DNA from 2 places in the Labrenzia sp. THAF187b genome. Region 2 is predicted to be linked to the other one. Evidence: predicted binding sites of a transcription regulator. Region 2 holds the regulator's gene; the other holds the start of a gene.
The links. Region 2 encodes PhoB, which activates phosphate uptake and scavenging genes when phosphate is short. Its sites were predicted from a motif close to TGTCATNNANCTGTCAT; they were not measured.
Positions count from the first base shown of each region.

Region 1: the regulator PhoB is predicted to act here: its motif matches at 3,727-3,743, upstream of phnC (phosphonate ABC transporter ATP-binding protein).

Region 1 covers NZ_CP045344.1:5,296,297-5,301,985, forward strand. Annotated here, with positions in the region: gene phnE (phosphonate ABC transporter, permease protein PhnE) at 1-779, opposite strand, end outside; gene phnE (phosphonate ABC transporter, permease protein PhnE) at 791-1,639, opposite strand; gene phnD (phosphonate ABC transporter substrate-binding protein) at 1,822-2,736, opposite strand; gene phnC (phosphonate ABC transporter ATP-binding protein) at 2,795-3,628, opposite strand; gene FIV03_RS24365 (DapH/DapD/GlmU-related protein) at 4,028-4,654, shown strand; gene FIV03_RS24370 (helix-turn-helix transcriptional regulator) at 4,743-5,312, shown strand; gene FIV03_RS24375 (HD domain-containing protein) at 5,362-5,689, shown strand, end outside.
Region 2 covers NZ_CP045344.1:5,988,814-5,994,502, reverse strand. Annotated here, with positions in the region: gene pstB (phosphate ABC transporter ATP-binding protein PstB) at 1-593, shown strand, start outside; gene phoU (phosphate signaling complex protein PhoU) at 625-1,320, shown strand; gene phoB (phosphate regulon transcriptional regulator PhoB) at 1,401-2,099, shown strand; gene FIV03_RS27485 (DUF1330 domain-containing protein) at 2,279-2,575, shown strand; gene FIV03_RS27480 (GcrA family cell cycle regulator) at 2,738-3,274, opposite strand; gene FIV03_RS27475 (aspartate aminotransferase family protein) at 3,715-4,911, shown strand; gene argF (ornithine carbamoyltransferase) at 4,911-5,689, shown strand, end outside.

The DNA.
Region 1 (5,689 bases), 690 kb from region 2:
GTGCCGAGAACGGCCATCATGATGGTTTCGAACAAGGCGGTAAGAACCTTGCCGTGCTGCCAGTCAGGGTTTTCCAGAAACTCGTTCACGATGAACCAGATGTTCGACGTTTCCGGATCCATTCGGTCCGAGCTCAACGCCAACGCATAAAGCTGGCTGAAGGACATGCCGTAAAGTGGTGAGCGGAACGGAAACCAGAAGTTCTCCCAACCGCCGAAATAGTTGTGAACCTCGATCTTCGTCTTGGTGACCTGAAGGCGCCGATCAAGGGTCGGGCGCACATCGAGCTTGCGCGGGTCGATCTTGATCCAGTCCGGTGCCGGCCCTGCCGGCAGAACCGTTTCGACACCATCGGCAGTCGCGGTGCCCTCCACCACGCCATAGCCCGGGATGGTGAACAGGGCTGTCCTGCCATCGATCTCGACCTTGTAGCCATCGCCAAGGTCAACCACACCATTTTCGCCGCTAAGCTGCACCCAGTCGGGCACCTTGGCGTTGTCGTAGGTAGCGGTGCGCTCGCCTTCGATCGCAACTTCGAACTCGTTGTCCCGGAAGCTCTTTGTGACGTGAACTTTGTAGGCGACGCTATCCGTTGCCAGGATCACCGCCCGTTCCGGCTGGGCACGAGAGAGCAGTTCCGGCACCCCGAAGGCGAACCACGTGTAAACGAGGTAGGTGAAGATCGCGAGCGGTACGACGACAGTGAGCCATGCGCGCCGGCGGACCTGGTTCCAGACCAGAGCCTGGGTGACGGGTGTTTCGAGCGTATCGACGGTCATGAGATTTCCCCTCAATGCGCCCGGCCGGACCCGACCAGCTTGCCGCGCAGATAGGACGACAGTTGGTCGATGGCCATGATGGTTATGAACAGAAGGACGAAGATAGCGGCGGTTTCATCGCCTGCACCCTTGCCCCAGCCGATCGTGCGGCGAAGTTCCTGGCCGATGCCGCCAGCGCCAACGAAGCCGAGAATGGCAGAAGCACGCACATTGATTTCAAGGCGCAGCAGGAAATAGCTGAGATAGTTCGGCGCCACCTGGGGCAGCACCGCAAACCGGATGCGTTGCAGCCAGCTGGCCCCACAGGCCGACAGGCCCTCGATGGGCTTGCGGTCGATGTTCTCGTTCACTTCGGAAAAGAGTTTGCCGAGCGCACCTGCGGTATGAAACGCAACAGCGATCATGGCTGGTACAGGGCTGGAGCCGAGTACGAAGATCAGGAACAGCGCAATGATCAGTTCGGGGAAGGCACGTGTGATGTCCATGATGCGGCGAACCACCGGGATCAACGGTCCCCAGCTGTCGACATTGCGTGTGGAGGCCATGGCCAGCACCACTGCCATCGCGCCGCCCAGAAGGGTCGCAACCGCGGCAATGTTCAAGGTTTCCAGCATGGCCGGAACGAACTGCAGCATCAGCGAGAAAAAGGCCGGGCCGGCTTCAAAGGCCTCAACGACGATCTCGCCCGGATAGTCGAAGAACTTGGAAAGACCCTGAAGAAATCCGCCGGAATTCATCGAATTGGATTTCGAATAACCGGAGACCAGAACCGCTACGACCAGCAGCAACCCTATCAATGAATAGAGCTGGCGGCGTTTGCGCATGGACAGGATTTCCTGCTCGAGTGCGGCAACAGCCATTGTTTGGGACCTTTACTTGATGCTCACTTCATCCGAAGCGGGGCGGCTTAGCTGGATCAACCCTTCGAAACCTGGCGATCCTGGCCCTGTGGAGCCACTTCTGGCGGAAAGTCGGTTCCGCTGGCCGATACTTGAGAAAACGCGGGCCGGAGACCGGCCCGCGCGGAGATCGGAAATTCCGATTACTCGCTCTTTGCCTTACGGGCAGCGACGATGGATTCGTAAGCCGCATGGGTGATCGGTTCGAAGCCGCGTGCTTCACCGGCCATCACGCCGTAGCCACATTCCTTGTCTTCCTTGACGAGGTTTGCCATCAGCTCGGTCATCTTTGCCTTGATGTCGTCCGGCAGCTTCTTGGACAGGACAACCGGGCCTTCCGGGATCACCGGCGAACGCCAGATTTCCTTGATCTCGGTCATATCGACCAGACCCGCATCGGTTGCCTTGCGCAGAGCGCCGGAATTGTAGCCGTCTTCCCATTCGCCAAGACCGTCAGCCCAGGTCACGCCGCCGGCGATGTCGCCGTTGAATACGGCAACGATGGTCTGCTCGTGACCACCGGTGAAGACAACGTCGGAGAAATACTCACCCGGTTTCATGGAGTAGCCGAGTTTCGGGATTTCGATGGACGGGATCAGGTAACCGGACGTGGAGTTCGGGTCACCGAAGCCGAAAGTCTTGCCCTTCATGTCTTCCAGGGAGTTGATCTCGCTGTCGACGCGGGCAAAACCGATGGAGTAGTAGCCGTAGCTGCCGTCGTTGTTGACCTTGACCAGAACCGGCTCAACGGCTTCCGGGTCGGTCAGGAAGACTTTTGCGTAGCCGGAAGCACCGAGCCAGGCCATGTCGAGGTTACCGCCGAGCAGGCCTTCGATAACGCCGTTGTAGTCTGCCGGAGCAAACAGCTTTGTCGGAACGCCGAGCAGTTCCTCGGTCTTTTCGCGCAGGCATTCGTTGGCACGCAGACGGTCGGAAGCATTTTCGCCGCCGAGCAGGCCGATACGGAATTCCGTGATTTCCGCTGCACCGGCAACAGAAGCGTTCAGAGCGATCATGCTGACGGCAGCAAGCGCAGCAACTTTAGCAACGAGTTTCATTTGGGACACTCCCCGAGAGTTCTCAATTTTGATGACGTTAAGCGGGTGCGCAGCCGGATCAGACCGCTGCTGCCGCCGGGGTCATCGCACCGGCGGATTCTCTGGAACCGGACTGGCCGGCATCGATGGCGGTGGATGTCGCCGCCTCGTTAAAGCTCTCATCGGCACCGTAGATTTCGCGTGCGACAGCCGTGGTCAGCGCTTCCGGCGCCCCGTCGAACACGAGGAAACCGTCGCGCATGCCTATCACCCGGTCGCAATAGGTCCGGGCGGTGTCGAGCGTGTGCAGGTTGCAGATGACGATCTTGTTGTCGCGCTCGTGAATTTCACGCAGCGCATCCATGACGATCTTGGCATTCATCGGATCGAGCGAGGCAATCGGCTCGTCCGCCAGGATCATGTGCGGGTCCTGCATAAGAGCGCGGGCAATCGCAACACGCTGCTGCTGACCACCGGACAACTCCTCGGCCCTCTTGGTGGCTTCCTGGGCAATGCCCAGTCTGTCGAGCGCACCAAGCGCGGAATTGACGTCTTCCTGGCTGAAGATGTTGAAGAGGCTCTTCAAGGTGCCGTGACCGTTGAGGCGCCCCAACATGACGTTGGTGACAACATCCAGGCGCGGCACCAGGTTGAACTGCTGGAACACCATGGCGCAGTCGCGCTGCCAGCGGCGCATCATGCCGCCTTTCAGGCTGAGAATGTCCCGGCCATCGAACAGGATCTGTCCGGCGCTGGCGGGGGTCAGCCGGTTGATCATGCGCAGCAAGGTTGACTTGCCGGCACCGGACCGACCGATGATCCCGACCATCTGCGGTTTTTCGATATTAAAACTTACTTTGTTGACCGCGGTCCGAGACCCGAAGGTCTTGGTGACTTCCTGAAATTGAATCACGCGCCAGCCCTGTCCGTTGTGTTCGTCGTGCTGCGCGACAAGAGCCACCGGACCATTACAGAAAAATGACATTCCTTTGTCGGGGAGCCCAAAATTTTATGACAAATCAATGACATCCCTGCCTGAAGCATTGGCAGAACAACCATCTCCGGCGGGAATTCCGCAGCGCTCTCAGCGCTTTCCGGGCCCCCTCGGCGTCACACATGCCTGGCTGAAATTCACTCGGAAATCAGTGCTCAAATACAAGGCTTCTACCCGCCAAATGCCGTTTTCACCGCTGTGGATGCATGCAAAAAAAGTGACGGGAGTCACGCCAGTGTCATCAAAGCGTCACGACCGGTGCCAGCAACACGGCTACAAACCGTTTCCGCACTCCTTCCAACGCTATATGGAGCATCCATGTCCGCCCCGACCCAGAAGCCTTCCCTGACCGAAGCCCCAAACATTCACCCGGAGGCCAGGGTGCTGAATTGTGATCTCGGCATCTGGACCGAGGTTGGCGCACGCACGGAAATGCGCGAAAGCAGCATGGGGGACTATTCCTATATCGTGCAGGAAGGCGATGTCGTCTGGTCGACTATCGGCAAGTTCTGTTCCATCGCCCGTCGCGTCCGCATCAATCCGGGAAACCACGCAACCTGGCGCGCCTCCCAGCACCACTTCACCTACCGCGCTGCTGCCTATGACCTTGGCGAAGACGACGCGGATTTCTTCCAGTGGCGCAAGGACGACTGGGTCACCATTGGCCATGATGTGTGGATCGGCCACAATGTCACGGTGCTTGCCGGCGTCTCGATCGGCACCGGAGCTATTGTTGCAGCCGGGGCAGTCGTCTCCAAGGATGTCGCCCCCTACACCGTAGTTGGCGGTGTGGCCGCCAGGGAAATCAAACGGCGTTTCACCGAACAGCAGGAACAGGCGCTGATCGATATCTCCTGGTGGGACTGGTCCCATGAAGAGCTGAAGCAACGGCTGCCCGATTTTCGCAAGTTGTCGATCGACGCGTTCATCGAGAAGTACCGCTGATCCCACAGGTGGCGCGGACACCTGCTCAGGTGAGCCGTGCCCTCTTTTCCCGCTGCACAAAATTCCCGGGACGCGTTACACTTGCACAATGCAAACAGAAACCGCCGTTCTTGAAACCAGTCTTGGTCCGTCGCTGCGGCGCTGGCGCGTACTGAACCGGGTCAAGCAGGAAGCCCTGGCACATGAACTCGGCGTCTCGCAGACGAGGATATCGCGCTGGGAGAGCGGCAAGTCGCAGCCGGATGACAGCGACAGGGCGAAGATCACCCGTCTGCTGAGGGCACGTCCGGAGAGCGCCGCCGACAAGGCCCTGCTTGATCTTGTCTCCCGGTCCGCGGTTCCCGTGCATCTGGTCTGCGACCTCACACACAGGCTGCTGGCCATGTCCGTTCCGCGTGCCTGCGAATGGCGCGCGCCGGTGAACGATTTTCTGAACCGGCCCCTGTGGCGTTTTGCGTCCGAAGGCATTCGGGCAACAGAGCACAGACTGACCGACTTTGGCTGGTTCGAGCCGGATGCTCCTGACATTGTCTACCGAACGGAACACGTTGATTTCCCGGAAATGACCATCCCGGAGAGCACCATCCGGATTTCGCGCCTGCCGCTGTCAGACGGACGGTTTGCGCGGCTGGTCCGTGAAGAACAGGATGCCGCATAAATTATGCGGTAACTCGCCTGGCGCGGTGGCCCGCAATAATCTGGCTACCATGACAAAGACGCCCCCTTCCCTCGATCTTCCTGAAATTTCCCACACCAGACTGACGGGCCTGCTGGACTTCCTTCAGGCTGCAGAGCAGCTGAAGGACACGCTTCGCTCGGGAACGACAACCGGCGGCAGGCCGGAGAGCACTGCCGAACATAGCTGGCGACTGGCCTTGATGGTTCTGTTGTTCGAACCAGAGCTGAAAGAAATCGACTTGCTCAAACTCCTGAAGCTGACGCTTGTGCATGACCTGGGCGAAGCCATCTCCGGAGATGTCCCCGCTCCGCTCCAGACGCTGGGCGACGACCGGCAGGAACGCGAGAGGCGGGACT
Region 2 (5,689 bases):
CCATCGACATCTGCCGTGTGGAAGGGTCGATCAAGATCGACGGTGAGGACATCTACGATCCCAAGGTCGATCCCGTACAGCTGCGTGCCAAGGTCGGCATGGTGTTCCAGAAGCCGAACCCGTTTCCCAAGTCGATCTACGACAACATTGCGTACGGTCCGCGGATCCATGGACTGGCCCGCAGCAAGTCCGAGCTTGATGAGATCGTTGCCTCCAGCCTGCAGAAGGCCGGACTTTGGGAAGAAGTCAAAAACCGTCTGGACGAGCCGGGCACCGGCATGTCGGGCGGTCAGCAGCAGCGTCTGTGCATTGCCCGCGCGATTGCCGTCAGCCCGGAAGTGATCCTGATGGACGAACCGTGCTCGGCACTCGACCCCATCGCGACCGCGAAGGTGGAAGAGCTGATCGACGAACTGCGGGAAAACTTCACCATCGTGATCGTGACCCACTCGATGCAGCAGGCTGCCCGTGTGTCTCAGCGTACCGCGTTCTTCCACCTGGGTATTTTGGTGGAGGAAGGTCTGACGGAGGACATCTTTACCAATCCGAAGGACAAGCGTACGCAGGACTATATTACGGGCCGCTTCGGCTAAGCATTTTTTAGGTTTCTGAAGGGGACACAGGATGTCTGAACATACAGTCTCGGCTTACGATGACGAACTGACGGCCATGGCCGGCAAGGTTGCCGAAATGGGTGGTATTGCCGAAAAGGCTTTCGCCGATGCGGTGTCCGCGCTGGTGTCGCAGGATCTGGAGCTTGCCAAGGCGACGATCAAGGGCGATGTCCGGCTGGACAGCCTTTACAACGAACTTGAAGTCAAGCTGATCGAGCTGATCGTCCGCCGCCAGCCTATGGGGCAGGACCTGCGTGAAATCACCGCTGCAACGCGCATTGCCAATGACCTGGAGCGTGTTGGCGATCTTGCAAAGAACGTTGCCAAGCGCGTCATCGCCATCGACAGCGACTTGCAGTCCAAGAAGCTCGCGATCGGTGTGGAGCACATGACGGAACTCGCTCTTTCGCAGCTCAAGCAGGTGCTGGATGCCTACGCCCGGAAGGATGCGGAAGCCGCCCGCCGGGTTCAGGAAGCCGATGCCGAGGTCGATGCGATCTACACGTCGATCTTCCGTGAACTCCTGACCTACATGATGGAAGACCCGCGGGTCATTACCCAGTGCGTCCATCTCTTGTTCTGCGCAAAGAACATCGAGCGCATCGGCGATCACGCGACGAACATCGCCGAGAACGTCTACTACATGGTCACTGGCGAGCGTTTGCCGGAAGACCGGGCAAAGGTCGACGAAACAGGCGCGGTCTGACCTGCTGGTAATCGTCGGATTTGCAGAAGATCTTAACGGCCGGCGCTTCGGCGCCGGTTGCGGTAATTGGAGCGAGATGTATGCCGAAGGTGCTCATCGTTGAAGACGAAGAACCGCTCAGCCTTCTATTGAGATACAATTTGGAAGCGGAAGGGTACTCGGTCGAGTCCTGTGTCCGGGGTGATGAGGCGGAAATCCGCCTGCGGGAAAGCCTGCCGGATCTGTTGCTGCTCGACTGGATGCTGCCGGGACTGTCCGGAATTGAACTGTGCCGCCGCCTGCGGGCGCGCGAAGACACCGAGCGCCTGCCGGTCATCATGCTGACGGCACGCGGTGAGGAAGCAGAGCGCATCCGCGGCCTGTCGACCGGTGCCGACGACTACGTGGTCAAGCCTTTCTCGGTACCGGAATTGATGGCCCGCGTGCGCGCCATCCTGCGCCGGGCAAGCCCGGAAGTGGTGTCCAGCATGTTGCGGTCGGGCGATATCGAACTGGATCGCGAAACGCACCGTGTTCGCCGCAACACCAAGGAAATACACCTGGGGCCGACGGAATTCCGCCTGCTGGAATTCCTGATGACATCGCCTGGCCGTGTCTTCTCCCGCGAACAACTGCTGGATGGGGTCTGGGGTCACGATGTCTACGTGGACGAACGCACTGTCGATGTTCACGTCGGTCGCTTGCGCAAGGCTCTGAACAAGGGCAAGGCGAAGGATCCTATCCGTACCGTCCGTGGTGCCGGATACGCCTTTAATGACCAGTTCACGGCAGTCGGCTGATTTCACCGGCCAACGCCCTGAATGAAGCCCGCCATTGGCGGGCTTTTTTGTCTTGCCCTCAAGTTTTTCATCACGGAGGAAACACCTCCGGGAACCAGCATGCCAGGCGGCGCGGTTGTACCGTTGTTGTTGATTGGCTAGCTTCGGGGTGGAGATCAGCCCGTTTTGAAAGTGAACTCATGACAGCGTTTGTGATCGGCCAGATGCAAATTCAAAATCGCGACTGGATGGCGGAGTACTTTGCAAGAATTCCAGACCTGGTTGCGGCACATGGAGGGCGGTTCCTTGTCCGTGGTGGCAATCCCAGCGGTCTTGAAGGGGATCTGTTGATCCCGGATGCAGCTTTTATCCTCGAGTTCCCTGACCGGGAAAGCGCTAACGATTTCTGGACTTCTGCGGAATTTCAAGATCTTGCGAAGCTGCGGCGCTCCGGTTCCAGGTTGAACGCGATCCTGGTCGATAGACTAGTCGAATAACCGGATGCCGTTAGCCTCGGGAGCGCGAGAGAAAGTCACACTTCCTGCGAGATTCCGAAAGCGGGTTTGCGACCAGTCATTGGCGATCGAAAGTGTGTTCAAGGAACGAAAAAAGCCCGCCAGATGGCGGGCTTTCTCATGAATTGGTTCGGTGCGAGGCTATCAGCCTGCCTGAGCCATCGTCTTGCGGTCGCGGCGGCGGTCGGCGACCGGCTGATACGCGATCTTGCAGTGATGAGCGCAGTAGGGGACGCCGGCATCGGACTGGCGGCCGCAGAAGTAGAAGTCGTCGGTTGCCGGGTCGCCAATCGGCCATTTGCAGGTCCGCTCGGTCAGCGTCAGGATCGTTGCCCGCTGCGAGATCGGAACAAGTTCTGCAATCGGCTCCACGCGCGGCTTGGCAGCCACCACTGGTGCAGGCGAGATGTCTGCTTTCAGGGCCGTTGCGCCGATCGACTGCGGATGTGACGTCGTCGGTTTCTTCGGCGCTGCACCCGTGGCAGGAGCTGCGGTGCGCGGCCGGCGCGGCTTGGCGCTTGAAGAGGTGGACTTGGCGCGGCCGGACAGGCCAAGGCGGTGCACCTTGCCGATCACGGCGTTACGGGTAACACCACCCAGTTCGCCTGCGATCTGGCTTGCGCTCAAGCCGTCGCCCCAAAGCTTTTTGAGAAGCTCAACTCGTTCGTTTGTCCAACTCATTGCCGCACCCTTTAGTTTGACCGTCCTGCGGCCATTAACCCCGTGTTAAGCATGCGCAAGCACGCTTAATGCTGGCAGATCTAGTGCCTCTTGGTGATTTGCCTCACGAGATCTCGTGTCTGATTGCTGAGAGGTTACAATAACGTTAATTTGTCAGGCAACCACTCGACCCAAACCAGTTGGGGATGAAACGACTTTTCCCCAATTATGGCGAGGTCATTGAGAATTTTATGAAATCCGCCCTCTGCGGCACATGAAATGTCTTGTGCGCCATTTCCATTGACAGTGCATGGTACCGGCAGTGTATAAGAAAGCCGCTGCGTGCCGCCTCATCGGGGCGGCACGTTGCGTTTTGGCCCTTCGGCATCTTTTCAAGGTGACGGCTCGGCGTCGGGGCGACGCAGGGACAGCAGGGGCGTTTAAAGGAGACAAACGAGGTTATGTCCGCGACTGCACTATTCGGAAATTACGCAAGATCGAACCTTTCTTTCGATCATGGGGAAGGCGTCTGGCTGGTTACCACCGATGGCCGACGATTCCTCGATTGCGGTTCCGGCATCGCGGTCAACGCACTCGGTCATGCCCATCCGCATCTGGTCAAGGCATTGCAGGATCAGGCAGCCAAGCTGTGGCATACCTCCAACCTGCACCAGATCCCGGATGGCGAACGGCTGGCGCAGCGCCTGTGCGCGGAAACCTTTGCCGACAAGGTGCTGTTCGTGAATTCCGGCGCGGAAGCGATGGAAGCTGCCATCAAATGCGCGCGCCGTTATCATTATGACAACGGCAACCCCGAGCGGTTCCACATCGTGACCTTCGAAGGCGCTTTCCATGGCCGGACCATCGCGACCATCGCGGCTGGCGGCCAGGCGAAATATCTTGAGGGCTTCGGCCCGAAGGCTCCCGGTTTCGATCAGGTGCCGGCAGGAGACCTGGATGCGCTGAAAGATGCCATCGGTCCGCAAACGGCCGCAATCGCGATCGAGCCCGTGCAGGGCGAGGGCGGGATCCGCGAAATTCCGGCCGATTTCCTGCGTGCGCTGCGCAAGATCTGTGATGACAACGGCATTCTGCTGATCTTCGACGAGATCCAGACCGGTGTCGGACGGACCGGCAAGCTGTTCGCTCACCAGTGGGCGGGCGTGGAACCGGACCTGATGGCAATCGCCAAGGGTATCGGCGGCGGGTTCCCGATGGGCGCATGTCTTGCAACGGCAGAAACGGCAGCGGCGCTGTCACCCGGGACCCACGGCACCACCTTTGGCGGCAATCCGCTGGCCATGGCAGTCGGCAATGCCGTTCTGGACGTCGTTCTGGAAGACGGGTTCCTGGAAGGTGTCCGTCAGAAGGGGCTCAGCTTCAAGCAGAAGCTGGCCGGACTGGTGGATAGCCATCCGGACGTTCTGGCGGAAGTGCGCGGCAACGGCCTGATGCTCGGTCTGAAATGCGTGGTGCCGGTAGCAGATTATGTGCTTGCAGCCCGTGAAGCCGGTCTGCTGGCAGTTCCTGCCGGCGATAACGTGGTGCGCATCATGCCGCCGCTGACCATGAGCGAAGAGGAAATTTCCATTGCTGTCGAGCGCCTGGAACAGGCTGCTGTCGCCGTGGAAGCGAAATTGGCGGAAGGAGCGGCCTGATGACCGCAAACGGAACCTACCGGAACTTTCTGGATCTGACGGACTTCGAAGGCGAAGAACTGCGCGCCATCCTGGACACCAGCCGGAAGATCAAGTCGAGCCGTAACGGCGTGCATCGCGGCCAGGGTCCTCTGGCGGGCAAGGTGCTCGCCATGATTTTCGAACAGCCGTCCACCCGTACGCGCATTTCCTTCGATGTCGGCATGCGTGAGCTTGGCGGCGAGACCTTGATGCTGACCGGTGCGGAAATGCAGCTCGGCCGCGGCGAGACAATCGCCGATACGGCGCGGGTTCTGTCACGCTTCGTCGACGCGATCATGATCCGCATCCTCGATCACAACGACCTGCGTGAACTTGCCGAAAATGCGACAGTGCCGGTGATCAACGGCCTGACCAAGCTCTCGCATCCCTGTCAGATCATGGCGGATCTGTTGACCTTTGAAGAGCATCGCGGTTCGATCAAGGGCAAGAGCGTTGCCTGGACCGGTGACAGCAACAACGTGCTCGCCTCCTGGATTCATGCCGCGCCGCGCTTCGATTTCGAATTGCGCATCGCGACGCCGGGCGAACTGGCGCCGCCGATGGACCTGATTGAAACTGCTCGTGCCAAGGGTGGTTCCATTCAGGTCACGACGGACCCATATGAGGCAGTCAAGGGGACCGACTGTGTCGTGACCGACTGCTGGGTGTCCATGGGTGATGATGATGCGGAATCGCGTCACAATCTCCTCAGCGCCTATCAGGTCAACAAGCGCCTGATGGCTGAGGCAAACCAGGA